One region of the Enterococcus montenegrensis genome, then DNA from elsewhere that is predicted to be linked to it. Evidence: predicted binding sites of a transcription regulator. Region 1 holds the regulator's gene; each other region holds the start of a gene.
The links. Region 1 encodes HrcA, which represses chaperone genes, less so after heat shock. Its sites were predicted from a motif close to TTAGCACTCNNNNNNNNNGAGTGCTAA; they were not measured.

Region 1 (10,261 bases):
TTAAATGCGCTTAAAATTTCCCAAACGCGTTTAGCTTACAGTCTAAAGTTTATTGAAGTAAAACCAGGAGTCATCTTTTATGATGATCAATTTACTGTTACCTGTGACCTGTTAGATCATGGAATTGATAGTTATGGCTATCGCGTGGCAGAACATGACCATGATGGGCAATTACAGGTGGATAAATTAGTAGTGTTAGGGATAAAACCAGGGCCTATTTTTGGCCAATTAAAAAAAGGCGAGACGGTGACATTACCAGATGGGCGCACCGTCAGTGGCAAAGATTTTGTCGGAGCTGCTAAAACAGGCCGTACCGTGACAATTTTAGGAGATACACGAATTAGTGATGCCTCCATTGCTTTAGCGAAAACCTCAGATGTCTTAGTCCACGAAAGTACCTTTAATAAAAACGAGGCAAAAATGGCGCGGAATTACTATCACTCCACAACCCATCAAGCTGCCGAAGTTGCTAAAAAGGCCCAAGTTAAACGCCTAATACTAACGCATATTAGTGCGCGTTATTTAGCTCAAGATGCTCTTAATTTAGAAAAGGAAGCCCAGGAAATTTTTCCTAATACAAAAATTGCCAAAGATTTTGATATTGTTGATATTCCCTTTCAAAATGAAATAAAGGAATGATAATGATGAATTTACAAGATAAAGTAGTTTTAGTTACAGGCGGTTCAGGTGGTTTAGGTGAACAGCTTTGTTATGAGGCGGCTAGAAATGGTGCAATTGTGATTGTTTGTGCTCGTCGCATTAATTTAATTGGTAAAGTAAAAGAACGCTGTGAAAGTTTAAGCGGTAAAAGTGCTTATGCTTTTCAATTGGATGTCGCACAACCAGAAAGTGTTGAGGCGATGTTAGATAAGGTACAAAGTGAAGTTGGTCGTGTAGATGTTTTGATTAACAATGCCGGCTTTGGTATTTTTGAGGACTTTACTTCCTTTGATATGGCAAAAGCCTATCAAATGTTTGAAGTGAATGTTTTAGGGATGATGGTAGTAACGCAAAAAGTTGCTCTAATGATGTTAGAAGCTGACATTCCGGGTAGTATTGTTAATATTGCTTCAATGGCAGGAAAAATGGCTACGCCTAAAACAGCTGTTTATTCGGCTACAAAATTTGCTGTATTGGGTTTTTCAAATGCTTTGCGCTTAGAATTAAAACCGGCGAACATTCACGTTATGACGGTTAACCCAGGACCTGTCGCAACGCATTTCTTTGAACAAGCCGATCCTAGCGGAAATTATTTAGAAAGTCTTGGTAATTTTGTCTTAGAACCGGATAAATTAGCACAAGCTGTTATTAAAGGTATTAAAAAGCAAAAGAGAGAAATTAATCGGCCCCGCCTTATGCAAGTGGCAAGTCAATTTTATACGTTATTTCCTCATGTTGGCGACTGGTTAGCCGGTGGAATGTTTAATCAAAAATAGTAAAAGGAGTTAACAACTCGCGGGAGTTGTTAACTCTTTTTTTGACTGTGACTATATGAAAAATACATAATTTTCAAATGAAGAAATCAGCTTGCGGCAAAATAATCCCTATCAAGTTTTACGAGCAGACTTTACCGACCGGTTTAAAAAATTTCAAGAAATTGAAAGGCAATTTATTAAAATCTCTTCTTGAAGTTTGAAGGCAAAAGGAGTTCAAAAGGCAATTTTCCGTGTCGTTTACAGTAGGAAGATGTTATTTTTTATTTAAAGAAAGTTGGTTTAAAGTACCGGAAAACTTTCCATCTATTCGTCTCTTTGCTATAATAATCTGGTTGGGAGTGATTTTTTGAGTAGCTCTATGTATAATTGGCAACTTCCAGAAAATAAGGAAGTGCCAAAAGAATTTGTTCAAATTTGCGAAAAATATAATTTAAATACAACTTTGGCAAAACTGCTTTGGCAACGTGAAATAAAAACAGAAAACCAATTAACTGCCTTCTTACAACCACAAATTGATCAGTTACACGATCCCTTTGCGTTGTTTGAAATGGACAAGGTCGTTGAGCGCATTCAAACCGCAATTATGAATGGGGAACGAATTCTAGTTTATGGGGATTACGATGCTGATGGCATAACAAGTACGACAATTATGACAGAAGCACTAGAGCTTTTAGGAGCAGATGTTTCATTTTATTTGCCAAATCGCTTTAAAGATGGTTACGGACCTAATTTGGAAGTTTATCAAGAAAAAATTGCAGCGGGAATTCAGTTAATTATCACGGTCGATAACGGCGTTTCAGGTCATGAGGCGATTAATTATGCTAATGGCCAAGGTGTGGATGTTATCGTAACGGATCATCACGAATTGCCAAAAGAATTACCAGCTGCATTTGGCATTATTCACCCCCGGCATCCTGCTGGTAGTTATCCTTTTGGTGAATTAGCCGGTGTTGGGGTGGCTTTTAAAGTTGCGTGTGCGTTACTAGAAGAAGTACCCGCAGAGTTTCTTGACTTAGTAGCTATTGGAACTGTTGCTGATATGGTTTCATTGACTGATGAAAACCGGGTTTTAGTAACTTATGGTTTAAAAGCTTTGCAGCAGACGCAAAGATTGGGTTTGCAAGCATTGTTAAAAATTAGTGGGGTAGAAGAAAGTAAACTAGACGAACAAAGTATCGGGTTTGCTTTGGCCCCGCGTTTAAATGCCATTGGTCGCCTGTCTGATCCTAATGAAGCTGTCGACTTGTTAAAAACTTTTGATGAACAAAAAGCAATCTCTCTTGCAAAGGATTTAGATGAAATTAATCAAAAGCGTAAAAGCTTAGTTGAAGAAATCACCAAAGAGGCACTTGCGTTAATCAATAGCCAAGATGCAATTCACATTGTCGCGCAATCTGGTTGGCATGAAGGGGTATTAGGGATTGTAGCCGGCAGAATCTTAAAAGAAACCGGTAAGCCGGCAATTGTTTTGACGATAAAAGAAGATGGTATCGCAAAAGGTTCTGGTCGTAGTATTGCATCATTGAATATGTTTGCAATGTTAGATGAAATGCGGGAACTATTCACAAGCTTTGGTGGTCATCATGCTGCTGTGGGTGTTAGTGTTCCTGTTGCAGCCCTTGATCAATTCAAAGAAAATGTTGCTGCTTATGCTGCTGGACATAAAGAACAGCTGGTCGGTAACACGCTAGCTATTGACGGTATTTTGAATATAGCAGATGCTACAATTCCTTTAATTAAAGAGTTGAAACAACTGGCGCCTTTTGGCATGGACAATCCGCAACCTTATTTTATGTTGCAGCATATCTTTGCTCGTGATTTAAAAACGATTGGTGCTGATAATAATCATTTGAAATTTAATGCAACTGACGGTGAAAATACGCAATTAACTACGATTGGCTTTGGTTTTGGTAATCAATTAACTTCAATTGAAAACAACGAACTTTCAATTGTAGGGCAACTACAATTGAATGAATGGAATGGCCGACAATCACCGCAGTTGCAATTGATAGATTTTGCAGCTGTAGGCTTACAGCTAGTAGATTTACGTGCCAAAAAGAAGCGACAAAATCTTCAATTTGATGCGAACACACTGTTTGTTTGTTTTGGTAATAAAGTTCCTACAGATATAAAAACTCAAATTCTAACACAAGTGCATCATTTTAAAGACTTAACACATTTAAAACTGGTGGTACAAGAGGAAAATTATTCCAGTATTGCATTTTTGGACTGTCCGATGGATGCCCTCGTTTTAAAAGAAATTTTGTCGCTGACGGATTTCCATCAGTTGTATTTAGTCTTAAACGCCGATGATGATGCGTATTTAGATGGTTTGGGGACAAGGGAACAGTATGGTCGACTCTTTAAACTAATTGCACAACAAGATACGCTAGATGTCCGATATAAACTTCCTAGCATTGCGCAATTTTTAAAAATACCAGAAAAATTATTAATTTTTATGATTCAGGTGTTTTTTGATTTAGAATTTGTTACAATAAGCGATGGTCTTTTACACAAGACAGAAGTTGATGGCAAAAAAGATCTTACTACCAGTGTGGTTTATAAACGTAGACAACAAAAAATCAAAACAGAAGAATTTTTATTGCTAAGTGATATGGCAACTTTAAAAACTTGGTTTGAAAACTAGGAGGAAAAAACATGGATTTAAAAGATTATATTGCAAGTATTCCCGATTACCCTTCAGAAGGTATTGTTTTTCGCGATATTTCACCTTTAATGGCTGATGGTCTGGCTTATCGAGAAGCAACAAAACAAATCGTAGACTATGCAAAAGAAAAAAGAATTGATATGGTAGTTGGACCAGAAGCACGTGGGTTTATTGTGGGCTGTCCAGTTGCTTATGAATTAGGTGTTGGGTTTGCTCCAGTTCGTAAAAAAGGTAAATTACCTCGTAAAACAATTGAAGTAACCTATGACTTAGAATATGGGACAGATACACTGACACTTCATGAAGATGCTATTAAACCTGGCCAACGCGTTTTAATTTGTGACGACTTATTGGCAACCGGGGGAACGATTAAAGCAACGACAGAATTGGTTGAAGAATTAGGTGGCGTAGTTGTGGGCTGTGCTTTTCTAATTGAACTAATGGACTTACACGGTCGAGACAAAATTAAAGACTACGATATGATTACATTGATGGAATATTAAGCACCTCTTACCTTGCAATCTTTATTGCAAGGTTTTTTTATCTTTTTTAAGATTTTTTACAATAAAAAGCATTGATTTGGCTGCTTTAGCGCCATCTAGCATCGCACTAACTCTGCAAGAAATAAGTTAAAATTTTAAGAAATTTGTGATGCAATATATTGAAGTTCGGCCTTATTGTAGGTGTGTGAAGAGTTTGAAAAACTTTTCTTAGCTGTGGTTATTGTTTATTTGAAAGGAAATAATTATTGCTCATACTAGAGTGAGTTTAGAATGAAAAATCTGGTTACCACTATTTATAAAATAGTAGCTTTTCAATGTGGGTAAATTATTTTTATATTTTTTTGCGTTTTGTGAATCATTTCCTTTGTGAGGTGAAAAGGAATTGTTGTAAAAATGTTCTTTTGAAAGGAGAAAAAATGTAATTTAAAATTGGCAGAGTTTTTTTTTAAGAAAAAAGACGGATTTTGAGATACTTGCCACAAGCAGAGAAATTTCTTCTAAGTTTGTGATTGGCTATACTACATAAGAAAGGGGAATGAAGATGGATTATGAAGTATTGCTTTACTATAAATACACAACAATTGAGGAGCCGGAAGTATTTGCACAAGAACATCTGGCCTTTTGTAAAAAATTAGGATTAAAAGGACGGATTTTAGTTGCAAAAGAAGGTATTAACGGCACTGTCTCAGGATTAAAAAAAGCAACTGCGGCATATAAAAAAGCATTGAAAGATGATCCTCGCTTTAAAAATATTACGTTTAAAAGTGATGAAGCAACGGAACACGCCTTCAAAAAGATGTTTGTCCGTCCGCGGCGAGAAATTGTGTCGTTGCAATTATCCGATGATTTTAGTCCTAATGAAGTTACAGGCGCATATTTGTCGCCAAAAGAATTTAAAGAAGCTTTGTTGGCCGAAGATACCGTTGTGATTGACGCTCGCAATGATTATGAATATGATTTGGGCCATTTTCGGGGTGCTGTGCGACCAGAAATTCGTAATTTTCGCGAATTACCTCAGTGGATCAAAGAACATAAAGAAGAGTTTATGGAAAAACGGGTAGTCACCTATTGTACCGGTGGGATTCGCTGTGAAAAATTCTCAGGCTGGTTAGTAAAAGAAGGATTTAAAGATGTCGGACAATTAGATGGTGGGATTGCAACTTATGGCAAAGATCCAGAAGTTAAAGGAGAATTATGGGATGGTAAAATGTATGTTTTTGATGAACGGATTAGTGTAGAAATCAATCACGTTGATAAAAAGGTTGTTGGCCGTGATTGGTTTGACGGAACTCCTTGTGAGCGTTACATTAATTGCAGCAATCCGGAATGTAATCGCCGTATTCTGGCTTCGGTTGAAAATGAGACGAAATATTTAGGTGCTTGCAGTCAAGCTTGTCGAAACCACCCTCAAAATCGTTATCGTCAAAATACTTATGCCAAGTAATAACAAAAAACAATATGAAGTAAAAGGTTGAATCTAGATTCAACCTTTTTATAATTTCTCAATTTAGCTTGTCATAGAGTTAAAAAAATAGACGGTAATTTTAAAAGAGTTGGTTAAAAAACCGCCATTTTTCCACGAAGGAATTTACTTGTGGTAAGATAGACGAGAAAATGAAACGATTGAGAAAAAAGTAATGTTAATTGAGAGGAATTAAACCATGCAACAAATGAAAAAACCAAAAGACGCGGCAATATCAGCCTATATCCACATTCCCTTTTGTGAACATATCTGTTATTATTGCGACTTTAATAAGGTCTTTTTAGAAGGGCAGCCTGTCGATGAATACATCGCTTGTCTTTTAAAAGAAATGAAACTTACGCTAGAAAAAAATCCCATAAAAAAAAGTCCAACTTTATACGTTGGAGGTGGAACACCAACTTCACTTTCAGCTGGCCAACTAGATACCCTTTTAAGGGGAATTAATGATCTTTTCCCAATGGAGACTGTTACCGAATTTACCGTGGAAGCAAATCCTGGTGATTTGACTTTAGACAAATTACAAGTGATGAAAGATCACAGTGTGAACCGTCTTTCCATGGGCGTACAAACATTTGACGATGTTTTGCTAAAAAAGATTGGACGTAAACATACAGCTAAAGACGTCTATGACACAATGGACTTCTTAGAAAAAGCAGATTTTCAAAATGTTTCGATTGATTTGATTTATGCGCTTCCGGGTCAAACATTAGCAAGTTTTCGCGATACCTTAAAACGGGCAATTGAATTAGATTTACCCCATTACTCGTTGTATTCCTTGATTTTAGAAAACAAGACGATGTTTATGAACTGGGTGAGACAAGGGCGCTTGGAGATGCCGGATCAAGAAATTGAAGGTCAGATGTTTGAAGAAACGATGTTAGCTATGCATGATACCGGAAAATTTCAGTATGAAATTAGTAATTTTGCTAAGCCAGGATTTGAATCCCAACATAATTTAGTTTATTGGAATAATGAACACTACTTTGGTTTTGGCGCTGGAGCAAGTGGCTATCTAGGAAAAACGCGTTATAAAAATTTTGGTCCAATTCAACACTATTTAAAACCATTGAAAAACGATCAACTTCCTATTTATGAAACAGAAGAGTTAAGTCGCAATAACCAAATGGAAGAAGAAATGTTTTTGGGATTACGTAAAAAAGCTGGTATTTCTAAAGCTCATTTTGCAGAAAAATTTGGGCAAGAGCTGACGGCTGTTTACGGAAATGTTTTGGCAGATTTGGTAAGCAAACAATGGTTGCTTGAAACAAAGGACAATGTCAGACTCACTGAAAAAGGGTTATTGATTGGAAATGAAATTTTTGAGAAGTTTTTATTAGATTGATTTTCTAAATTGATGTAAGCCTTGATATGATTGAAAAAAACGATTAGCACTCTATATCAAAGAGTGCTAATTTTTTGTTGCTTAATTCTTGACATTAAACTTTCTTGTGGTATATTAATATGTGTTAGCACTTAGATAGACGGAGTGCTAAATACGAGGTGATGAATATGTTGACAAAAAGACAACAAGATATTCTGCGTCTCATTATCCAACATTATACGAAGACCGGCTTGCCGGTGGGTTCTAAGTCTTTAATGGCAGCAGGAATTAATGCTAGTTCAGCAACGATCCGCAATGATATGAAAGCTTTAGAAGAAGCAGGTCTCTTACAAAAGACGCATTCTTCTTCTGGTCGTATTCCTTCGATGGTGGGTTACCGTTATTACGTTGACCATCTTTTAAAGCCTACTCGTGTAGCAAAAACGGATATGCAAGTAATCAAGCGGTCTTTTGGAAAAGAATTTCATGAGATTAACGATATTATTCAACAATCTGCTGAAATTTTATCCAATTTAACCAGCTATACTGCCTTGTCCTTGGGTCCGGATATGAAGGATAGACGTCTGACCGGTTTTCGAATTGTCCCGTTAAATAGTCGTCAAGTGATTGCGATTATCGTAACGGATCAAGGCAATGTTGAAAGTCAAGTCTTTGCCTTGCCGCAAAGTGTCAGCGGAGCTGACTTGGAAAAGATGGTACGGATCATCAACGACAAATTAGTGGGTGAGCCGTTACTAACGGTTTACCAACGTCTGCGTACTGAGATTCCGATGATCTTGCATAAATACTTTCAAACAACAGAAGGTATTTTAGATTTATTTGATTTAATGTTGGGTCAAGTTTTTGAAGAAAAGGTCTTTGTCGGCGGTCGCATGAATATGATTGATTTTGAACCTGCTACTGATGTGGATCAGTTCAAATCAATTTACCGCTTTATGAAAGACCCTGAAGAGTTGATGCAGCTTTTAATTCCACCAACAGATAACATTGATATTCGTATTGGTGATGAGTTGGGCAATGACTTATTTCATAATATGAGCTTAATTCAAGCCAGTTATGATATTTCTGGTCATGGTAAAGGTGTGATTGCATTATTAGGTCCTGCAAGTATGCAGTATTCTAAAATGTTTGGTTTACTTGATGTGTTTTCCAGAGAACTAGCCGAGAAATTGGCGGAGTATTATCGTTCGCTCGACGCAACAAGTTAAAAAAGAAATTTGCGTAGAAAGGTGGCAAGTTCAGTGTCAGAAAAAGATCAAGAATTAAAAGATCAAGAATTAAAAGATCAAGAATTAAAAGATCAAGAGGTAGCGGAAGCTACTGAACAAAAAGATTTGGAACAAGAATCTGTCACAGATGAATTAACTGAACTGACAGCAAAAATTGATGAAATGGACGACCAATTATTACGGGCAAAAGCAGAAATTGCGAATATTACCAATCGTAACCGTAATGAAAGAGAACTTTTACAACGTTATCGTTCACAAGACTTAGCAAAAAAACTATTACCGGCTATTGACAATTTGGAGCGAGCAATGGCAACAGATGTCTCGGATGAACAAGGCATTAATTTGAAAAAAGGTGTTGAAATGACCTTAGCTAGTTTGCAACAAGCTTTAAAAGAAGAAGGAATTGAAGAGATTGCTGCTGAAGGCGAAGCTTTTGATCCCAACTTCCATCAAGGTGTGCAAACTGTTGAAGCAAGTGATGATGCACCTGCCAATACAATTGTGCAGGTACTACAAAAAGGCTACAAGTTACACGATCGCGTCTTACGACCAAGTATGGTTATTGTAGCCCAATAAATTTTAAAAAAATTACGAGTAACTATTAAAGGAGCGTTTTATTATGAGTAAAATTATTGGTATTGACTTAGGTACAACAAACTCTGCAGTCGCAGTCCTAGAAGGCGGCGAAGCAAAAATTATTGCAAACCCAGAAGGTAACCGAACAACTCCTTCTGTTGTATCATTTAAAAATGGCGAAATTCAAGTTGGGGAAGTAGCAAAACGTCAAGCTGTAACCAACCCAAATACTGTTTCTTCTATTAAACGCCACATGGGCGAAGCAGGCTACAAAGTTGAAGTAGAAGGAAAATCTTATACACCACAAGAAATTTCAGCAATGGTATTACAATACATTAAAGGCTTTGCAGAAGACTACTTAGGTGAAAAAGTAGAAAAAGCTGTTATTACAGTTCCTGCATACTTTAACGATGCACAACGTCAAGCAACTAAAGACGCTGGTAAAATTGCCGGTCTTGAAGTAGAACGGATTGTCAATGAACCAACCGCCGCTGCTTTAGCATATGGCTTGGATAAAACAGATCGTGATGAAAAAATCTTAGTCTTTGACCTTGGTGGTGGTACTTTTGACGTATCAATCTTGGAATTAGGCGATGGTGTCTTTGACGTATTATCAACTGCTGGGGATAACCATTTAGGTGGGGATGACTTTGACAATAAAATCATCGATCACATGGTAGCAGAATTCAAAAAAGACAACGGCATCGATCTTTCAAATGACAAAATGGCAATGCAACGTTTGAAAGATGCTGCAGAAAAAGCCAAAAAAGACTTATCTGGTGTGACAAGTACACAAATCAGCTTACCATTTATCACTGCAGGAGACGCTGGTCCTTTGCACTTAGAAATGACATTAACACGAGCAAAATTTGATGAATTGACAGCTGACTTAGTTGAACGGACTAAAGTACCAGTTCGCCAAGCGCTAAAAGATGCTGGTTTATCACAATCAGAAGTAGACGAAGTAATTTTAGTAGGTGGTTCAACTCGTATTCCTGCGGTTGTTGAAGCAGTTCGCAAAGAA
Region 2 (10,261 bases), 760 kb from region 1:
ATCATTTTATCCGCACGATGCCAGACGGTTATGAAATGATGATTAATGCAGAAGGAAATAATGTTTCCTTGGGGCAAAAACAATTGTTAACCATCGCGCGGGCAGTTATTTCAGATCCGAAGATTTTAATTTTGGATGAAGCGACAAGTTCTGTCGATACCCGTTTGGAAGCTTTAATTCAAAAGGCAATGGACAAAGTCATGGAAGGGCGCACAAGTTTTGTTATTGCCCACCGTCTATCTACTATTCGTGATGCTGATTTAATTTTAGTGATGAACCAAGGTTCAATTATTGAAAAAGGCACCCATGAAAGCTTATTAGCTGAAGGTGGCTTTTATAGCAAGCTCTATCAAAGTCAGTTTGCTGAAGATGGAGATTACGATTAAATAAAAAATGAGAGCATGAAGTGAATGCTCATCGTTAGATCACTACCGACTGGAGAAATCTGGTCGGTATTTTTATAAAAAATGTATAGATTTTCATCGCGTCATTTGAAAAGTAAAGCAAGTAGACCTGCTCTTATTTTTGGTTTATATAAGCTTTCATTATCTTTCGCGTTAGCTGGAGTTGCTTATGATATAATGTAGAAAAATTTTTGGAGATGACAAGAAAATTATGAAAAACTTTATCGCAAAAAATGCTGTTGTCATTGGGGATGTAACCTTGGGCAAAGATGTCACTGTTTGGTTTAACAGCGTGATTCGTGGGGATAGTAATTTTATCAAGATTGGTGATCGCACCAATATTCAAGACGGTACGATTATTCATGTTGACCATGACGCACCGACAGAAATTGCAAAGGATGTTACAGTGGGACATCAATGCATGCTTCATGGCTGCAAAATTGAGCAAGGCGCACTAATTGGCATGAGTTCGATTGTATTAAATCACGCCGTTATCGGTGAAAATAGTTTAATCGGCGCAGGTTCTTTGGTAACGCAAGGAACGGTTATCCCACCAAATGTTTTGGCTTTTGGACGACCAGCCAAAGTTATCCGCCCTTTAACACAAGCTGAAATTGCTAAAAATAAAGCCAATATCACCCACTATTGTCAATTGGGCCAAGAATTTCAAGCAGGAAAATATTCAGAGGTAAGTCAGTAAAGATAAGAGCTCTTTTAACAAAGTTTCAATATTTAAACGAAAGCTGAGATCTTATTGCAAGTTTGGAGATCAAATTTGACTCATCGTTTTGTGAAAGCAGTTAAAGCGCAAATCGTTGCGCTTTTTTTCTTTCCTCGCTACACTTTAGACAAAGGTAAAAAGGAGGAATTTTTGATGAAACGTTTTGCTATAACTGGTTATGGAAAGCCCCATGATGTATTTGAGACGATTACAGACCAACCAAGAGAAATTACCCCAGGCCATATCCGGGTAGCAGTGCAGGCTTTTGCCGTTAATCCTTACGATATTTCTTTGCGAAGTGGGGCGCAGCAAGAATTTCGCAGTTTGAAATTTCCTTATGTAATGGGCAATGATGCGGCTGGAATCGTGACAGAAATTTTTCCTGGCGAAACAGATTTTGCTGTTGGCGATCGCGTAGTGATTCACCCAATTAGCGGAACTTATGGGCAAGAGGTCGTTTTGCCAAATAAAAAAGCGGCAAAAATCCCTGAGACAATGAGTTTTCCCAAAGCAGCAAGCATAGTTACAACCGGAATCACAGCGTACAATTTACTTTTTGAACTCCTACAGGTTGACAGTAGTCAAACCGTGATGGTGTTAGGTGCTTCTGGTGGAGTGGGGTCTTTACTTGTACAAATGTTGCATCAAAATAAAAATCATATTCTAGCAAGTGCGGCCCAAAAAAATGAAGCGAAAATTAGAAACTGGGGAGCAGATGAGTTTGTTGCCTATGATACAGCGAGTCCGGCAAAAACATTTTTTGAACAGGCGGATATTGTAATTGACGCGACAAAAGGGAGTAAAAGTGCAGATCTTGGTCTGAAAATTTTAAAACCTGGCGGAACATATGTTGCTTTAAATGAACTGCCAAATCCAGCAGATCGTAAAGATGGGACGTATTTAAGTTTTGCCCCTAAAAAAGAATACCAGGACCAAACTGCTTTTGAATATTTGCTAAATGCTTATGGGGATGGCAAATTGGTTGTTAATATTGCAGAAGTTTTGCCTTTTGAATTGCGCAGCGTCATTTTGGCTCACGAAAAAATTGCGGGTCATCCAGCTGCTGGCAAAATCGTTATCGCCCAATCCTAAATGATAAAAGGGCACTCTTTTAATTAAAAAAAGAAAGCAGCACAAGTAATCTAACAAATTGAATTTTTGGTGACTATAATAAAGGTAAACAAAAAAAGAATTGAGACAAAAGTCTCAATTCTTTTTTTATCAATTATTTTGTCACCATAATTTCGTCAATCAAACCGTATTCTTTCGCTTGTTCAGCGGTCATAAAGTTATCACGATCAGTATCTTTTTCAATGACTTCTAGTGGTTGACCTGTGCGTTCGGCTAAGATATGGTTCAAACGATCACGGGTTTGTAAGATGTGACGCGCTGCAATTTCGATTTCAGTTGCTTGGCCTTGTGCACCACCTAATGGTTGGTGAATCATGATTTCGGCATTTGGCAAAGCAAAACGTTTGCCTTTTTCGCCAGCTGTTAATAAAAATGAGCCCATTGAAGCAGCCATGCCCATTACAATTGTTTGCACATCGGCTTTAACAAAGTTCATTGTATCGTAAATTGCCATCCCAGCTGTTACGCTACCACCGGGTGAGTTGATGTATACATAGATATCTTTTTCAGAATCTTGTGCGTCCAAGAAAAGTAATTGGGCGATGATTGAGTTTGCTAAGTCGTCAGTAACTTGACCGCTTAGCATAATAATGCGGTCTTTTAATAAACGTGAGTAGATGTCATACGCTCTTTCGCCGCGGGATGATTGTTCAATGACTGTTGGAATTAAATTCATAATGTAAAGTCCTCCTTTAATCAAATCGACGTTAATTATTGTACGTCTCAAGTTTAGCACATTTAAGCGATAACCTCTAAAAAGAAGTATAACCAATAGGTCAAAATAGGTCAAATGAAAAACTCAGAGAATGAATATTTTTTTGCTAACAAAAATAGCAGATCAAAATAGATAACAAAAGGGTGGCTAAAAACAGTTAAAAAATGCGAATCCCACAGAAGTTATGCTAAAATAAAAGACAAGAGAATTTAAGGAGGAAAAATATGATAGCAGTAGCAGCAGCCGGTTTTTTTGGTGTTTTGGTGGGTGCTTTAATCGTTACCATTGCCTTTAATTTACGTATTCGTTATGACGAGAAAAAAGAGCAAAAACGACGAACTTTGGAACACAAAGTAAAAGAAATTGAAACCTTAAACCAATTAAATAAAAAAATCAATGAAATTTTACAAAAGCGTAGCGTCTTAATGGAAGAATATGTCAGCTTTGATGCCTTTGATGATTGTTATATCACAATTGATGACTATGCTTACTTGCAATCATTTGCAGCTCAAAATAATTTTTATTTACCAAACTACATTTTAGAAGAATTTTTCAAAAATATTGCGCAACGAAAAGTTATTTTGTCACCAGATGAAACGATTAAAGTTGGAGGTTACGCTTATAAGGGTGGTCGTGTGATTATGGAGCATTTTTCCGACGATTTAACAGAATTGATCAATGAAAGAAAAACAGAGTTAAAGCGACTTTCAGATAGTACGTTGACCTATTTTAGCGCGTAATAATTTTAAAAAAAGATGAGAAGCTGATGCAAGGTGTCTTCTCATCTTTTTTGCGGTATTTATTTCATGTTAGAGTAGCTGTCTGGTACATAAAATACAGATAGAAGTGGTACAATTACTAATGAAGAAAAAGATAAGGAGGCAACGGTGATGACACAAATCGTAGCCCATCGCGGTGCCAGTGGTAGCCGACCGGAAAATACACTACCTTCTTTTGCCGAAGCAGTGCGGGCAGATAGTGACGTGATTGAGTTAGATGTTCATTTGTCAAAAGACGGTCACTTAATTGTGATGCATGATGAAGACGTTGAGCGAACGACAAATGGAAAAGGCTTGATTCGAGAAAAAAACCTGGCTGAAATAAAAAAATTAAATGCCGGTAGTTGGTTTTCTGAAAGCTATCAAAATACTAAAGTACCAACCTTAAAAGAAGTGTTGGATTTATTAGTCATGCGCAATTTCCGAGGAGTATTGTTAATTGAACTAAAAACCGATCACTACCATTATCCTGAAATCGAAATGAAAACAGCTACTTTAATGACAAGTCGTCTTTGGCCTTTTAAACATTGGTATTGTAGTTTTAATATTGATTCCTTAGATATTATTCATAAATTAGAACCTGACACACAACTAGATTTGATTTTAAGCACCAGTGATAAAAAGGTACTTCAAGCACTGGACCGACCATATATTGAAGGTATCCATCCTAAAATCGACTGGGTTTTGAAAAATAAAGCAACATTACCTGATTTACCATTAGCTGTGCGTCCTTGGACGATTGATGATGAAACCCTAGTGAAGGAATGTGTTGCGTTAAATACGGCAGGAATTATTACCAATTTCCCAGAAAAAGTACAGCAATATGTAAAAAATGCACGAAATAAGCCAAATAAATGAGGATAAAAATGAAAGTATTAGTGATTGCAGGGCCAACTGGTGTGGGAAAAACAGCACTAAGTATTAAGCTAGCCCAAAAATTCAATGGTGAGATTATTAGCGGGGATTCATTACAAGTTTATCGTCAATTGGATATTGGGACAGCCAAAGTAACCAAAAAAGAAGCCGCGGACATTCCCCATCACCTGATTGATATTTGTGATTTTACGGCAGCGTATTCAGCTGCTGATTTTCAAAAACAAGCGCGAGCAAAAATTGCGGCAATCTCAGCCAAAGGTAAACTGCCCATTGTTGTTGGCGGAACAGGTCTTTATATCCAGGCACTGCTTTATGATTATAAATTAGGCGCGCCAGAAGATTTCGGGCAACAGGGGGAGCATTTGCGACAAAAATATCAGACTTACGCCCAAAAAGAGGGGAGAGTGGCTTTGTGGCAGCTGCTTTTAAAAAAAGATCCACTAGCCGCTGAAAAAATTCATTTTAATAATGAGCGAAAAGTCATCCGTGCATTAGAAGTCTTTGATTTAACCGGTCATAGCATTACAAAACCTAAAGATGAACCGCAAAAGCTTTACGATGATTTTTTAATCGCTTTAACCACAGAGCGAGAGGTGCTTTATGAGCGTATTAATCAGCGGGTAGAGTTGATGTTTGCTGCTGGGTTAGCAAAAGAAGCAACCCTTTTAGAAGATTATGAAGATGTCCAAGCGGCAAAAGGGATTGGTTACCGCGAATTTTTCCCTTATTTTAAAGGTGAAATTAGTCTTGATGAGGTGAAAGAGACAATTAAATTAGATTCAAGACGTTACGCAAAACGACAATTAACGTGGTTTCGTAACCGAATGGAAGTGACAACTTGGGTCGATTTGATTACGCAACCAGAAGCAATTGAAGCTTTGCAGCAGAAAATACAAGCGTGGTTGGAGGAGTAGCATGGAACAAGAAAAAGTTATTTTAGTCGGGGTAGAAACCGAAGAGACTTGGAAAAATTTTGGTGAATCTATGCAAGAATTAAAAGGTTTGACCAAAACGGCTAAAGGAGAAGTTTGTTTTTCGTTAATTCAAAAACGGCCCCAAGTGGATCGTCAAACAATTATCGGAAAAGGAAAATTGACGGAATTAAAAAATTTAGTCGAAAGTTATGAAGCAGATTTGGTAATTTTCAACCATGAACTGACACCACGTCAAAGCCAAACTATTGCCGATTTTGTAGCAGTGCCAGTTATTGACCGCGTGCAGTTAATTTTAGATATTTTTGCTTTGCGGGCACGGTCTAAAGCGGGAAAACTGCAAGTAGAATTAGCGCAATTAGAATATTTATTGCCCCGTTTAGTGGGTCAAGGTAAATATTTATCTCGCTTAGGTGGAGGGATTGGTACAAGAGGGCCTGGTGAAACCAAGTTAGAAACAGATCGACGCCATATTCGTAATAAGATAACAGCAATTAAGCGAGAATTAAAAGACGTGGCGGCCCATCGGGAACGTACGCGTCAAAGAAGAAAAAACAATCGCTTTCAAATTGGTTTAATTGGTTATACCAACGCTGGCAAGTCCACGATTATGAATGTATTAACAGAAGCAAAAACTTATGAACAAGATGAACTTTTTGCAACATTAGATCCTTTGACAAAACGCTGGAAACTGCCGGAAGGTTTTGAGGTTACGTTAACGGATACGGTTGGTTTTATTCAAGATTTACCAACGCAGTTGATTGATGCTTTTCACTCTACGTTAGAGGAAAGTCGCGATATGGACTTGTTGTTGCATGTTGTTGATGCCAGTTCACCTGATCGTACCCAACAAGAGCAGACAGTTTTAGAGCTGATGAAAGAATTGGATTTTGATAAAACCCCGATTTTAACGGTCTACAATAAGGCTGATAAAATTGATAAAGCACAATTTGTGCCAACCCTATTTCCCAACGTATTAATTTCAGCTAAGAGTAGCCGCAGTAAAGCTGAATTGACCTCGGCTGTGCGCTTGCAACTGATGGAAAACTTAGAACCTTACAATGTTTATTTAAAACAAAATGAAGGAAAATTACTGGCACAACTGAAAAGTGAAACGTTACTGGTGCATGAAGAGTTTTTGCCAGAATCAGAAAAATACTTGGTCAAAGGTTTTGCATTACCTGAAGCCAGTGTGATAAGGAGAATGGAAGATGAATTGGACAGATGAATTTAATCCGTCTTTGGTAGCCGCAATTGAGCGAGTTGAGCAAAAAATTGCGCCACGACAAGAAGAGTTACGGCAAATTGCTTTGAGCAATCAAAATAAAGTTTTACGCGCATTTTCAAATCAGCATATTTCAGAAACGCATTTTTTACCTTCAACAGGATATGGAAATGATGATATGGGACGGGATGCTTTAGAAGCCGTTTATGCAGAAACGTTTGGTACACAGGCAGCATTAGTGCGCCCACAAATTGTTTCGGGTACCCACGCAATTGCTACGGCTTTATTTGGGGTGTTACGTCCTGGGGATGAACTACTTTATATTACGGGGACACCTTATGATACCTTGCTTGAGGTAATCGGTTTAGCCGGAAATGGAATTGGTTCAATGAAAGAGTATGACATTTCATACCGTCAAGCTGATTTGACAGACTCAGGGGAAGTCGACTTTGATGCTGTAAAAGCAAAAATTAATCAAAAAACCAAAGTGGTTGCTATTCAGCGTTCCCGTGGCTATGCTGCCAGACCTTCATTTACCATTGCAAAAATTAAGGAAATGTGTGATTTTGTTAAAACAATTGCGCCAGATGTCACTATCTTTGTTGATAATTGTTATGGCGAATTTGCTGAATTATTAGAACCAACACAAGTAGGAGCTGATTTAATGGCAGGCTCTTTGATTAAAAATCCTGGCGGCGGTATTGCCAAAACGGGTGGCTACTTAGTTGGGAAAAAAGATTTAATTGAAAAGTGTGCTTATCGTTTAACTACACCAGGTGTAGGGGCAGAAGGCGGCGCCATGTTAGGCAATGTATACGATATGCTCCAAGGTTTTTTCTTAGCCCCTCATGTCGTTAGCCAGGCTATTCAAGGTGCAGTTTTCACATCAGCGTTATTAGCAGAATATGCTATTGCGTCAACTCCTAAGTGGGACGATCCTAGAACAGATTTGATTCAATTAGTCGAACTTAAAGAAAAAGATGCGATGATTACCTTCGCACAAGCTATTCAACGTTTTTCACCAGTAGATGCCTTTGTTGCCCCGGTACCTTCTTATATGCCTGGTTATGAAGACGATATTATTATGGCAGCAGGAACTTTTGTTCAAGGTGCGAGTATTGAGTTAAGTGCAGATGGTCCTTTGCGGGAACCGTTTTCATTGTACGTTCAAGGTGGTCTAACTTATGAACATGTTAAAATTGCAGTCGCTAACGCAGTAAATGCTGTTTTTCATCAAAATAAAAAATAATTTTAGTTTTTTTAATTTCAACTGAACCTTGTTAATTCAAGGTTCTTTTTATTTGTCAGAAAATTTTTTATTATTTATGTCAGAAAAGCTAACATATAGCCTTGACTTTCAAAAATGGGATTGGTATAGTTATCCCAAGTTAAAAAACCAACCGGAAAGGAGTAGTTTCATGCGAGAAAAAGAGTTGCGCCGATCAATGTCAGTTTTTCCGATTGGGACGGTGATGAAGCTAACAGATCTTACTGCGCGACAAATTCGTTATTACGAAGAGCAAGATTTAATTCATCCCGAAAGAAGTGAAGGCAATCGTCGTATGTATTCTTTGAATGATATTGATATTTTACTTGAAATCAAGGATTACTTGTCTGAAGGTTTAAATATGGCAGGGATCAAACATGCCTATGAAATGCAAAAGCAGCAGGAAAAAATTGCAAAAAATAAAAAACCGCTGACTGACCAAGATGTTCGACAAATTTTTTATGATGAACTACTAAGCCAAGGTGGTTTAACACAACAAAATCCATTTAAGCAGGGTCCACGAATGTAGGCGTTGTTTGAAAATAAAAAAACTAATTAAGGGTGGGATTATATGCCTCGCGTAAATTACACAGCAACAGATATCAAACGTATTGTCGAAGAAGAAAATGTTCGTTTCTTACGTCTAATGTTCACAGACATTATGGGAACAATCAAAAATGTTGAAGTTCCAGTAAGTCAATTGGAAAAAGTTTTGGATAACAAAATGATGTTTGATGGTTCTTCGATTGAAGGTTTTGTCCGCATCGAAGAAAGCGATATGTATTTGTATCCAGATTTATCTACTTGGATGATCTTCCCTTGGGAAAGTGAACATGGTAAAGTCGCACGTTTGATTTGTGATATTTATAATCCTGATGGTACACCGTTTGCTGGCGATCCCCGTGGTAATTTGAAGCGCGCTATGGAAAACATGAGACAATTAGGTTTCACTTCGTTTAATTTAGGGCCAGAGCCAGAATTCTTCTTATTCAAACTAGATGAAGATGGTGAAATTACAACGGAATTAAATGATGCTGGTGGTTATTTTGATTTTGCCCCGACAGACTTAGGTGAAAATTGCCGCCGGGATATTGTGTTGGAATTAGAAAGTCTAGGCTTTGAAGTGGAAGCATCTCACCATGAAGTGGCTCCTGGACAACATGAAATCGACTTTAAATATGCCGACGTTGTCGATGCCTGTGATAATATCCAAACCTTTAAATTAGTAGTAAAAACAATTGCCCGCAAACACGGTCTACACGCGACCTTCATGCCAAAACCATTATTTGGGATTAATGGTTCAGGGATGCACTGTAATATGTCATTATTTAAAGGCAAAGAAAATGCTTTTTATGATGAAGCAGGAGAAATGGGCTTGAGCCAAACTGCATATCATTTCTTAGGCGGATTAATTGAACATGCCCGGGCTTATACAGCTGTCTGCAATCCAATCGTCAATTCATACAAACGCCTTGTTCCCGGCTATGAAGCTCCGGTTTACGTAGCTTGGTCTGGTCGCAATCGTTCACCGTTAATTCGTGTGCCAGAATCTCGTGGTCTATCAACACGTTTGGAGTTACGTTCAGTTGATCCTTCAGCTAATCCATATTTAGCAATGGCAGTATTATTAGAAGCCGGTCTTGACGGCATTCGTCGTGAATTGACGCCGCCACCAGCAGTCGATCGCAATATTTATGTCATGAATGAAACAGAAAGAGAAGAAGCGCAAATTAAAGATTTACCTTCAACATTACACAATGCGATTAAAGCGCTACGCAAAGATGAAGTAATGGTTGATGCTTTAGGGAATCATATCTACCAAAATTTTGTGGAAGCAAAACGTTTGGAATGGGCATCGTTCCGTCAAACTGTTTCTGAATGGGAAAGAGAACAATATTTAGAGTTGTATTAAAAACAGGAAAACAAACCGCTTTGAGCTACGGCTTAGGGCGGTTTGTTTTGTGCTTTTCTGAAATTGATGCGAGCAATGGGCTATTTTTATTTTGTTGAAAATTGACAATCAGGGTCCTTCACCACTACTATTAGGAAAAATGGAAAATAAAAGAGGGCATACATATGTTGGATTTATTTATTTTGATGATGGAGCGAGTAGGCTTAATTATTTTATTAGCCTTTTTATTAGTAAATGTCTCCTATTTTAAGCGCGTACTAGAAAATCGGGAACAGTTTTCATCTAAAGTCATTTTGATT
Region 3 (10,261 bases), 590 kb from region 1:
ATCAAATTCGCTTTATTAATATGCGCCGTCATCAAATTGTCGAGGTGCCAGTAACCATTGATGAGCTGAAGATTACGCAAATTGCAAGCCAAGCCGCAGAAAAAAATTGGCTGCAAATGAATGAAGAAAATCGCATCAGTAGTATGCAATACAATACGCAAACGCCGGTCAAATTGAAGCGCTATAGCTATATTGCTTCTAATTTATCTTATACAACATTCCGGGATGCATTTTTCACAAATCCCCAAGATGTAAAAATGAATGAAGAAACTAGCAACCTTGTTTTATATGATGGCACTGAAAATATGAGTATTCAAGAAGACAAGCAGCTCATTGATTTTCGTGGAGAGATTGACTTAAGTGGTGGTGAGGGCGATATCTATTCCCAAAGCTTCAGTTATATCACACGCCTTGGTGCTAATTTGGGAAATTTACGTTATTTTGATCGCGACAAAGATGAAATTACTTACCGTATTTTCGTGGAAGGCTATCCTGTGTTTGGGGATGCTTATCAAGGGGAAGTTAATTTAAAAATAAACGGGGAAAGTAAAACAGATAACGGTGCTTTGCCGGTCCAAATTCTCTCAAGTATGAATGCAATCCAAGTACCGATTCCTTCTGATGAGGTCGTGGAATTACCGCCAAGTCATACGATTATTGAAAACCTGGCTTATATGGGGGTCGATCAAAGTTTGGTTCAATCGCTTGTGATTGCTTATGGTCGCCAAGATCTATCTGCCACTAGTGGTGTTGTAGATTTAGTCCCGATGTGGTATATCCGCTATGATGGTCAGTGGTATTCTTATGATAGTTTAATTGCTAAAATCCAGCAGGAAACGGGGGCGGATTAATTGGATTTTAAAAAAATCGAATGGATCTTCTTCTTAGCTTTTCTGGGTGTGAATATCTTTTTATTTAATATTTATCACGCTACTAAAAATGAAGAAGGTAACGTTTCTAGTACGAATCAAAAAATTGATATCTTACAGCGTTTGGAAGCAGACGAGATTAGTATCAAAGGCAAACTTTCTTCAGAAATAAAAGAAGGATATTATTTGGCTGCGGTACCAACAAATATGAATGAAGCTGTCAATACGGCTAAGGAAAAAAACGGTGCAGCCTTCAACAGCGGGACAAACTTTGTTGGAGAAAATCACAGTCAATTCATTTATACGCCGAGTACGAATTTTTATATTAAAGATAGTAAAGAAACCAAAGAGAATGTGGATTCTTTTTTGAAGGATTCAAATGAAGTTTTATTTGGACAAGAATACATGTATGTCCCCCATGAGTCGTTAACAGATCCAGAATATCCAGAAATTATTTGTGCCCAAAGCTTTGAAGGTATTCCTTTTTATGATGACACAAGTAAAATGGAAATTATCTTAGAAGAAAATGACGGTCTATTGCGTGTTTCTCGTTATATGCAAACCCATCTGTCTGCAATTGAAAAACTACGGGAAAAGATGGGCTTATACAGTGAAAAAGATGCTGTCAATACGCTTTACATCAATAACAAACTACCAGCAAAATCCAAAATTTTGTGGCGCCAGCTGTCTTATGTGATGATTTTACAAGTTCGAGGTAAAAATGTTTATGTGCCTGCCTGGTTAGTAGCTGTGGAAACTGGTAAAAATAATGTTCAAATTGAAACAGTGAACGCCTTTACAAATCGTATTATTACAAATAATACGTTGCAAAAGGTGGAAAATACCAATTAAGGTATGTATAATAAAAATCGTTTAGAAGGTGAGGTTGTAAATTTCAATCACGCTTTAGTTTAGTTGAAGGGAAGTCTAGCAGATGGCAGAAGCTGCTTTAAAAATTAGTGTGTTAGCCAGTGGTAGTTCTGGTAATTCTTTATATATTGAAAGCGGAAAAAAACGACTGCTAGTGGATGCCGGTCTTTCTGGCAAAAAAATTACATCTTTATTAGCAGAAGTAGGTAAAGATCCAGCGGACTTAGATGCAATACTAGTTACCCATGAACATCGCGATCACATTCATGGTGTGGGAGTATTGGCTAGAAAATATGGTCTGGATGTTTACGCCAATGAAGGAACTTGGCAAGCAATGGATGGTATGCTAGGTAAAATTGATGTCGCGCAAAAGCATATTTTTGAAATGGGGAAGGTTCTAACCTTTGGGGATATGGACGTTGAAAGTTTTGGCGTTTCTCACGATGCAGCGGCACCGCAATTTTATCGTTTTCACAAAGACGGCAAATCTTTTGTAATGTTGACAGATACTGGTTATTGCAGTGATCATGTTCGTGGGATTATTCGCGATGCAGATGCATATTTAGTGGAAAGTAACCACGATTTGGAAATGTTGCGGATGGGACCTTATCCTTGGAGTTTAAAACAACGAATTTTAGGGGATCGAGGCCATTTGTCAAATGAAGATGGTGCACTGGTTATGACAGATATCATCGGAGATAGCACGAAGAGAATTTACTTGGGGCATTTAAGTAAAGAAAACAATATGAAAGAGCTCGCCCATTTAACGATGAAAAATATTTTGAAAGAACATGATTTAGGTGTGGATTATAACTTTAAAATTTACGATACAGACCCAGATCAAGCCAGTGAATTGTTTGCAATTTAAGTATTGATATGAAAAAAGTCGTGAATAAACGACAGTTATATGTAAAAAAGCGGGGACAAAATTTTGTCTCCGCTTTTTTATTGCTAAAGAGTAGATCAAGTTTATGCCGCTTTTTTAAGGGTCTAGCTTCATGGGCTAACGCTTTTAGGAATAAGGCGATATTTTCAAAAATTTGCGGAATAATTTCTAAAATTTCCGCGGAAATTTTTGAGAGCAAAGGGCGTTAGCGAAGTTTTTTTAATAATTTGTACTATCGCCAGCAATACTGATGTGAATATTCTTTTGTGGCTGTTTGATTAAATCCATAACACCCTTCGCATAATCCGCCATGCTGACTTCACTTTTTCCAGCACTATCTTTTTCCAAGATATCTTCGTTGATTTGGTATTTACCAGTAAAAGGGGCATCATAGATAAAGTTTGCGGCAGGTGATACATAAGTCCAAACAACATCAGGAAATTCTTTTAACTCAGCCAATGATTGGGCCATATTTGACGCCGTTGGATGAATGGGAGAGCTGGCTGGAATGGTATCTAGCAAGCGTTTTGTTCGCTCTGTATTCAAATACAAAGAAGAAGCGCCGCCGACTACAATTAACCAGACAGATGTTTTCCGCAAAATTTTAGCTAAATGAAGCAAGCTTGTTTTATGCATTTCTTCTCGTCCGTGGGGTGCGTTAAAAGCATCAATCACAATATCAAAATCAGAGAGATCAGCAGTTGTTAAATCAAAAAGATCTTTTTTTAGCACGGGCACAGCTACTTGCAATTTTTCAGGGCTACGAACGATCGCTGTAACATCATAATGATCGTCTAATGCCGCTTTTAGTAGATGACTGCCGACATGACCTGTGGCTCCAATAATTCCAATTTTCATTAAAACGCCTCCTTAAAAATAAAAAACCACTACATCCTTTATTTTAGCGGTTAGCTACTTTTTTTGCTAAAAAAAAGCCTGTTAAAATAAAGGATTAAAGTGTAAAGCGCAATACTTGAATAAGCAATACTAAAATATTAGCACCGCAATGACTAAGGATGGCCGTTTTAATTGAACCTGTCTTGACGAAAATAAAGGATAAAAAGCAACCTAAAATAAAGTAGACTAAAATATCACTATCGGTGTGAACCAGCGCAAACGCTGCTGCACTAAATAAAATTGCCAAAGGTAAAGAAAAATATTCACCAAAAAAGCCAATACAAGCCCGTCTAAAAACGAGTTCTTCCATAATGGGACCACAGATAGTGGCTATAACTGCAAAAATAGGCCGCTGCCACAAAACTTCCATCATATTGAGACTGCGATTAAAATTATTTTTTATACTAAAAAAAGTTTCGATATAGCCAGTGATGCCGATTAATAAGACGGTCAATAAAATACCAATCAGTCCGGTGAGAATAATTTTTTTTCGACTCATCGGATTTTTTTCAAAGGATAAAGGCGGAACTTTTTGGTATAAAAAAATTAGAACACCAGTGCCGATTAAATAAGATAAACCAGCAGTGAGGGTCTCACCGTTGTTTATTTTAATAATAGCAGGAATTAAAAAAACGAAAGCATAACATAAAATTGATGAAAAGCTATATTTAATTTGTGACATTTAACTACTCCTTTAGTTGTCTAATAAAAGTATACCTGAATCATTTTCGCAAGACAATTACTTCGGAAAATAGGCAAAATTTCTTCAATAAAAAAACAAGGGAAAAAACTTGCATTGTGGGGGTAAAATGAGTAATATAGTTCTTGTAGGTTAGCACTCAACTATTGAGAGTGCTAATACATGAAAATTGATGGAGGGATTTATCGTGTTAAAACCATTAGGTGATCGCGTGATCATTGAAGTCGCAAAAGAAGAAGAAAAATCTGTAGGCGGAATCGTGTTAGCATCAGCTGCACAAGAAAAACCACAAACAGGTACAGTTATCGCTGTTGGTGAAGGCCGCTTTTTAGAAAATGGTGAAAAAGCCGCAATCCCAGTTGTTGTGGGAGACCAAGTAATGTTTGAAAAATATGCTGGTTCAGAAGTGAAATATGAAGGCAAAGAATATTTAATTGTTAATGGTAAAGATATTATCGCTATTGTGGAATAATCACACAAAAAACGTTATAAAAAAATTAAATGAGGTGTTTTAGCATGGCAAAAGATATTAAATTTGCAGAAGAAGCACGGGCTGCGATGGTGCGTGGAGTAGATAAATTAGCCGATACAGTAAAAGTAACATTAGGCCCTAAAGGTCGTAACGTTGTATTAGAAAAATCATATGGTTCACCTTTGATTACAAACGATGGTGTTACAATCGCAAAAGAAATCGAATTAGAAGATCATTTTGAAAATATGGGTGCAAAACTTGTTTCTGAAGTTGCTTCTAAAACAAATGATATTGCTGGGGATGGTACCACAACGGCTACTGTCTTAACACAAGCAATTGTCAGAGAAGGAATTAAAAACGTTACAGCTGGTGCTAACCCATTGGGTATTCGCCGTGGGATTGAACTTGCAACTAAAACAGCAGTAGCAAAATTACACAGCATTTCTTCAATCGTTGACTCTAAAGAAGCAATTGCGCAAGTAGGTGCCGTTTCTTCTGGTAGTGAACAAGTTGGGAACTACATTGCTGACGCAATGGAAAAAGTCGGAAACGATGGTGTTATCACCATTGAAGAATCAAAAGGGATTGAAACTGAACTAGACGTTGTTGAAGGGATGCAATTTGACCGTGGTTACTTATCCCAATACATGGTAACAGACAACGATAAAATGGAAGCTGTTTTAGATAATCCATACATTTTGATTACCGATAAAAAAATCTCTAACATTCAAGATATCTTGCCATTGTTAGAACAAATTTTACAACAATCAAAACCATTGTTGATTATTGCTGATGATGTTGATGGCGAAGCATTACCAACCCTTGTTTTAAATAAAATTCGTGGTACTTTCAATGTCGTTGCAGTAAAAGCTCCTGGCTTTGGTGATCGTCGTAAAGCAATGTTAGAAGATATCGCTACTTTAACAGGCGGCACAGTAATTACAGACGATTTAGGTCTTGAATTAAAAGACGCAACAATTGAAAGCTTAGGTCAAGCAAGTAAAATTGTCGTTGATAAAGACAATACAACAATCGTAGAAGGCGCTGGAGAAACAGATGCTATTGCTGCGCGCGTGCAATTAATTAAAAATCAAATTGCAGAAACGACTTCTGATTTTGATCGTGAAAAATTACAAGAACGTCTAGCGAAATTAGCTGGTGGCGTAGCTGTAATCAAAGTTGGTGCGCCAACTGAAACAGAATTAAAAGAAATGAAATTACGCATTGAAGATGCTTTAAACGCAACCCGTGCCGCTGTTGAAGAAGGTATGGTTTCTGGTGGTGGTACTGCACTAGTCAACGTTATCGCTGAAGTTGCGGCTATTGAAGCAGATGGTGACATTGCAACTGGTGTGAAAATTGTGGAACGTGCACTAGAAGAGCCAGTACGTCAAATTGCTGAAAACGCTGGTTATGAAGGATCTGTTATCATCGACAAATTAAAACATGCTGAAATCGGTATGGGCTTTAATGCGGCTAACGGTGAATGGGTAAATATGGTAGAAGCTGGGATCGTTGACCCAACGAAAGTAACACGTTCAGCTTTACAAAATGCAGCTTCTGTTGCAGCTTTGTTGTTAACAACTGAAGCAGTTGTTGCAGATAAACCTGAACCACAAGCGCCACAAGCTCCAGGAATGGATCCTGCTGCAATGGGCGGTATGATGTAATTTTTAACACTAAAAAAGTGATGATCTCTCAGGGATCATCACTTTTTTTATCCTTCAGTTAAAAGGGTGGCGAAATTTAAAGAACATTCATCAAAAAAATTTGAAGTAAAGACTGTTCTATTCTTTGGTATAGTGGTAAATAATGTCGTGCATAATATCTACAACATCGGCTTCAACGTGGTCGTTGTAGTAGGCTGCAAAGCGTTCATCGGCAACATACAAGTCGGCTAGACCGCGATGATACGCAGAATTGTAAAAAGGAGCGGCGATTTGTAGCCAAGTTTTGTGAGCATTAAAAACATTTTTTGAAATACTGCTGTCTAAATCAATTTTTTCTGCTTGAGACAAGATTTTTAAATTCGCAAATAGCGCAGTTTGAGCTGCTTGCATTTTTTCATATTGTTCTTTGGTCAAATGTGACCAGTTATCATTGGCGGAATTAACGGCTTGTTCCCCATACTTTTCACGAATCTCTTTTCCATAGCGTTGCTCGTTTTCTTCAATTTGTTTGGCTTTAAAAGCTGCAAATTTTTCACTATCTTTCATGTGTTCTCCTCCTTTGTAATAAACCAATGTTTGAGAAAGAGTCTGAACCATTTCATTCAGCTGCGCTTGTTGGGTTAAAAGCGCTTGGTATTGTTCTTCAAGCAAAGCGAAACGTTCTGCTTGGGGGAGGTTCATCACTGCTTTAATTTTAGCCAAAGTAAAGCCAAAACTCTTAAAAAATAAAATTTGCTGCAATTTATCCACCGCAGCACGGTCGTAATAGCGGTAATCAGAATTAGGTTGACGTGACGCTTTTAGTAAACCAATTTGATCGTAATAACGCAGCGTCCGGTTGGAAATTTTTGCTAGTTTGGCTAATTCATTAATCGTATACATGAGTAATCCTCCTGCTTTTTGTTGTTTCATCCCATTTCTCTTTTACAGCATAAGGGTTGACGCAACGTAAAGGTCAAGTTTTTTCTAATAAATTATTTTGGACACTGATCACAAAGTAAAATGCGCCTATAAGTGACTAAATAGAACTTTAAAAGATAAAGCTAGTTGGATGGTAATGTGTTTTAAAATTCTCTTGTTTCATAATTTAAGCAAACTTTCTTCGCTAAAGTTGAAAACAAATTATGTTATAATATCAATGAGTAAAGGTTATGACAGTGTTAGTGTATAGTTGAATTTCACTTGAAAGGAAAGATGTTATGAAAATAATCGAAACACCAGTAAATAAAAATTTGAATTTAGAAACATTTTATCCTAATATTACCAAATTTGTTTTTGGCAAGACGGCAATTAAATATTACAAATTATATTCAGCTGATCGTACGCAAATCATTTATGCTGATACCTATGACAAGGTTCGGCTAATTTTGATTAACGATCACAAGAAAATTCGTAAAGAAGAAGTCGATACAATTATTCATCGTTTGTTAAAAGTGGATCGTCACGCTGTTTTTGTTGATGTGAACATTAAACAAAAAATGCAAGAATCAGGCAGTAAATTCTCCAAACCCCGTAAAGATATTATCTTAGTCGAGTATACGCCTTTAGAAAACTAAACATATCCGCATTAAGTTTGATTGCATCATCCTACAACAATAATTTTAGTTTAGTCTTTAAGAATATCTAAAAAAGTATAGAGCTAAAAAGAGGTAAGAGCAGTCTCTTATTCTCTTTTTTTTGCTGTCAATCTAAGAAAAAGCGTGATTTTCCTATCTTTTTGCGTTTTTTTGATATAATGGAAGGCATAAAATATCTTGAGGAGTTTAACTGATGCAAAAATTATATCCTGACGACAGCTTAACGCTGCATACAGATTTATATCAATTGAATATGATGAAAACTTACTGGGAATTAGGACGCGCCGATCGTCATGCTGTTTTCGAGTGTTATTTTCGTGAGATGCCTTTTAAAACGGGGTATGCGATTTTTGCCGGGTTGGAGCGGTTTGTCCACTACTTAGAAAATTTACAATTTACAGAAAGTGATATTGCCTATTTAAGAGAAGTTACAGGCTATCCGGAAGCGTTTTTGGATTACTTGGCAGACTTTAAATTCAGCTGTACAGTGCGTTCAGCATTAGAAGGGGACTTGGTCTTTAGTAATGAACCTATCGTCCAAATTGAAGGACCGTTGGCACAAGCGCAGTTAATTGAAACCGCCCTTTTGAACATGGTGAATTTTCAGACGTTAATTGCTACGAAAGCCGCTCGAATTAAATCCGTTATTGGAGACGATCCTTTGTTAGAGTTTGGTTCACGCCGAGCACAAGAAGTTGATGCGGCATTTTGGGGAACTCGTGCTGCGTTTATTGGGGGCGCAGATGCCACAAGTAATGTGCGAGCTGGGAAAATTTTTGGTATTCCTGCAAGTGGAACCCACGCCCATTCCTTAGTTCAATCTTATGGCAATGACTATGATGCCTTTATGGCTTATGCTAAAACCCATAAAGATTGTGTTTTCTTAGTGGATACTTATGATACTTTAAAACTTGGTGTTCCAGCGGCAATTAAAGTAGCCAAAGAATTAGGGGACGAAATTAATTTCTTAGGTGTTCGAATTGACTCTGGAGATATGGCCTACATCTCTAAAAAAGTTCGGGAACAACTAGATGAAGCTGGTTTTACGCAAGCAAAAGTCTATGCTTCAAATGATCTCGATGAAAACACCATCTTAAGTTTGAAAATGCAAAAAGCTAAAATTGACGTATGGGGTGTGGGGACAAAACTTATCACCGCTTATGATCAACCAGCTTTAGGTGCCGTTTATAAATTAGTTTCCATTGAAGATGACAATGGCAAAATGGTAGACACGATTAAACTTTCATCAAATGCAGAAAAAGTCACGACCCCTGGGAAAAAGCAAGTGTGGCGGATTAATCGTAATAAAGATGGGAAATCTGAAGGCGACTATATCACGCTCTGGGATGAAGATCCACGGGAAGAAGAAGAAATTTTTATGTTCCATCCAGTCCACACTTTTATCAATAAAACTGTTCGCGATTTTAGTGCGCGGCCTGTTTTACAAGAAATTTTTCATGCTGGTAAATTAGTCTATGACTTGCCAGATTTGGAGCATATTAAAGCTTATGCCCATGAATGTCTAGATTCTTTATGGGATGAATACAAACGTGACTTGAACCCACAACAATATCCAGTAGATTTATCTACCGATTGTTGGAATCATAAAATGGCAATTATGGAAAAAGTTCGCAAATCTGTGGCGGCTGTAACAAAAGAGGAGGGACGTTTTTAATGTCTTTACAAACAGAAATTATCAAAGAATTAGGCGTTAAGGCAACAATTGATCCAAAAGAAGAAATTAGAGTGAGTGTTGACTTTTTAAAAGCTTATTTAAAACGTAATCCTTTTTTAAAATCATTGGTTTTGGGAATTAGTGGCGGACAAGATTCTAGTTTAGCGGGAAGATTAGCTCAATTGGCGCTTACAGAATTACGAGAGGAGACTGGGGTTAATTATCAATTTATCGCAGTCCGCTTGCCTTATGGTACCCAAGCCGACGAAGCCGATGCACAAATGGCACTAGATTTTATAAAACCCGATGTTTTTCTAACTGTGAATATTAAAGCAGCTGTTGATGGGCAAGTGAAGGCCTTAAATGAAGCTGGCGTTGAAGTTTCGGATTTTAATAAAGGCAACATCAAAGCTCGGCAGCGGATGATTACGCAATACGCAATTGCCGGAGCAAATAGCGGCGCTGTGATTGGTACTGACCATGCGGCCGAAAATATTACCGGTTTTTTTACCAAGTTTGGTGATGGTGGTGCTGATATTTTACCTTTATTTCGTTTAAACAAACGTCAAGGCAAATTGTTGTTAAAAGAATTAGGAGCGCCAGAAGCCTTGTATTTGAAAGTTCCAACGGCAGATTTAGAAGATG

Region 2: clpP (ATP-dependent Clp endopeptidase proteolytic subunit ClpP) is a predicted target of HrcA. The motif match lies at 2,986-3,012, and genes of this name have one in related genera.
Region 3: groES (co-chaperone GroES) is a predicted target of HrcA. The motif match lies at 4,355-4,381, and genes of this name have one in related genera.

Annotation. Positions count from the first base shown of each region.
Region 1 is NZ_CP120467.1:1,282,259-1,292,519, forward strand. It holds gene rnz (ribonuclease Z) at 1-639, shown strand, start outside; gene P3T75_RS06290 (SDR family NAD(P)-dependent oxidoreductase) at 645-1,436, shown strand; gene recJ (single-stranded-DNA-specific exonuclease RecJ) at 1,795-4,083, shown strand; gene P3T75_RS06300 (adenine phosphoribosyltransferase) at 4,095-4,607, shown strand; gene trhO (oxygen-dependent tRNA uridine(34) hydroxylase TrhO) at 5,149-6,051, shown strand; gene hemW (radical SAM family heme chaperone HemW) at 6,269-7,432, shown strand; gene hrcA (heat-inducible transcriptional repressor HrcA) at 7,600-8,640, shown strand; gene grpE (nucleotide exchange factor GrpE) at 8,674-9,237, shown strand; gene dnaK (molecular chaperone DnaK) at 9,281-10,261, shown strand, end outside.
Region 2 is NZ_CP120467.1:2,043,151-2,053,411, reverse strand. It holds gene P3T75_RS09875 (ABC transporter ATP-binding protein) at 1-386, shown strand, start outside; gene P3T75_RS09870 (gamma carbonic anhydrase family protein) at 616-1,104, shown strand; gene P3T75_RS09865 (NADP-dependent oxidoreductase) at 1,279-2,217, shown strand; gene clpP (ATP-dependent Clp endopeptidase proteolytic subunit ClpP) at 2,351-2,932, opposite strand; gene P3T75_RS09855 (hypothetical protein) at 3,199-3,711, shown strand; gene P3T75_RS09850 (glycerophosphodiester phosphodiesterase family protein) at 3,862-4,608, shown strand; gene miaA (tRNA (adenosine(37)-N6)-dimethylallyltransferase MiaA) at 4,617-5,540, shown strand; gene hflX (GTPase HflX) at 5,542-6,786, shown strand; gene P3T75_RS09835 (methionine gamma-lyase family protein) at 6,770-8,032, shown strand; gene P3T75_RS09830 (MerR family transcriptional regulator) at 8,202-8,579, shown strand; gene glnA (type I glutamate--ammonia ligase) at 8,622-9,962, shown strand; gene P3T75_RS09820 (sensor histidine kinase) at 10,127-10,261, shown strand, end outside.
Region 3 is NZ_CP120467.1:692,997-703,257, forward strand. It holds gene P3T75_RS03305 (YycH family regulatory protein) at 1-851, shown strand, start outside; gene P3T75_RS03310 (two-component system regulatory protein YycI) at 852-1,721, shown strand; gene P3T75_RS03315 (MBL fold metallo-hydrolase) at 1,804-2,607, shown strand; gene P3T75_RS03320 (NAD(P)-dependent oxidoreductase) at 2,845-3,483, opposite strand; gene P3T75_RS03325 (CPBP family intramembrane glutamic endopeptidase) at 3,578-4,204, opposite strand; gene groES (co-chaperone GroES) at 4,410-4,694, shown strand; gene groL (chaperonin GroEL) at 4,739-6,364, shown strand; gene P3T75_RS03340 (MerR family transcriptional regulator) at 6,482-7,246, opposite strand; gene P3T75_RS03345 (DUF1827 family protein) at 7,564-7,920, shown strand; gene P3T75_RS03350 (nicotinate phosphoribosyltransferase) at 8,135-9,616, shown strand; gene nadE (ammonia-dependent NAD(+) synthetase) at 9,616-10,261, shown strand, end outside.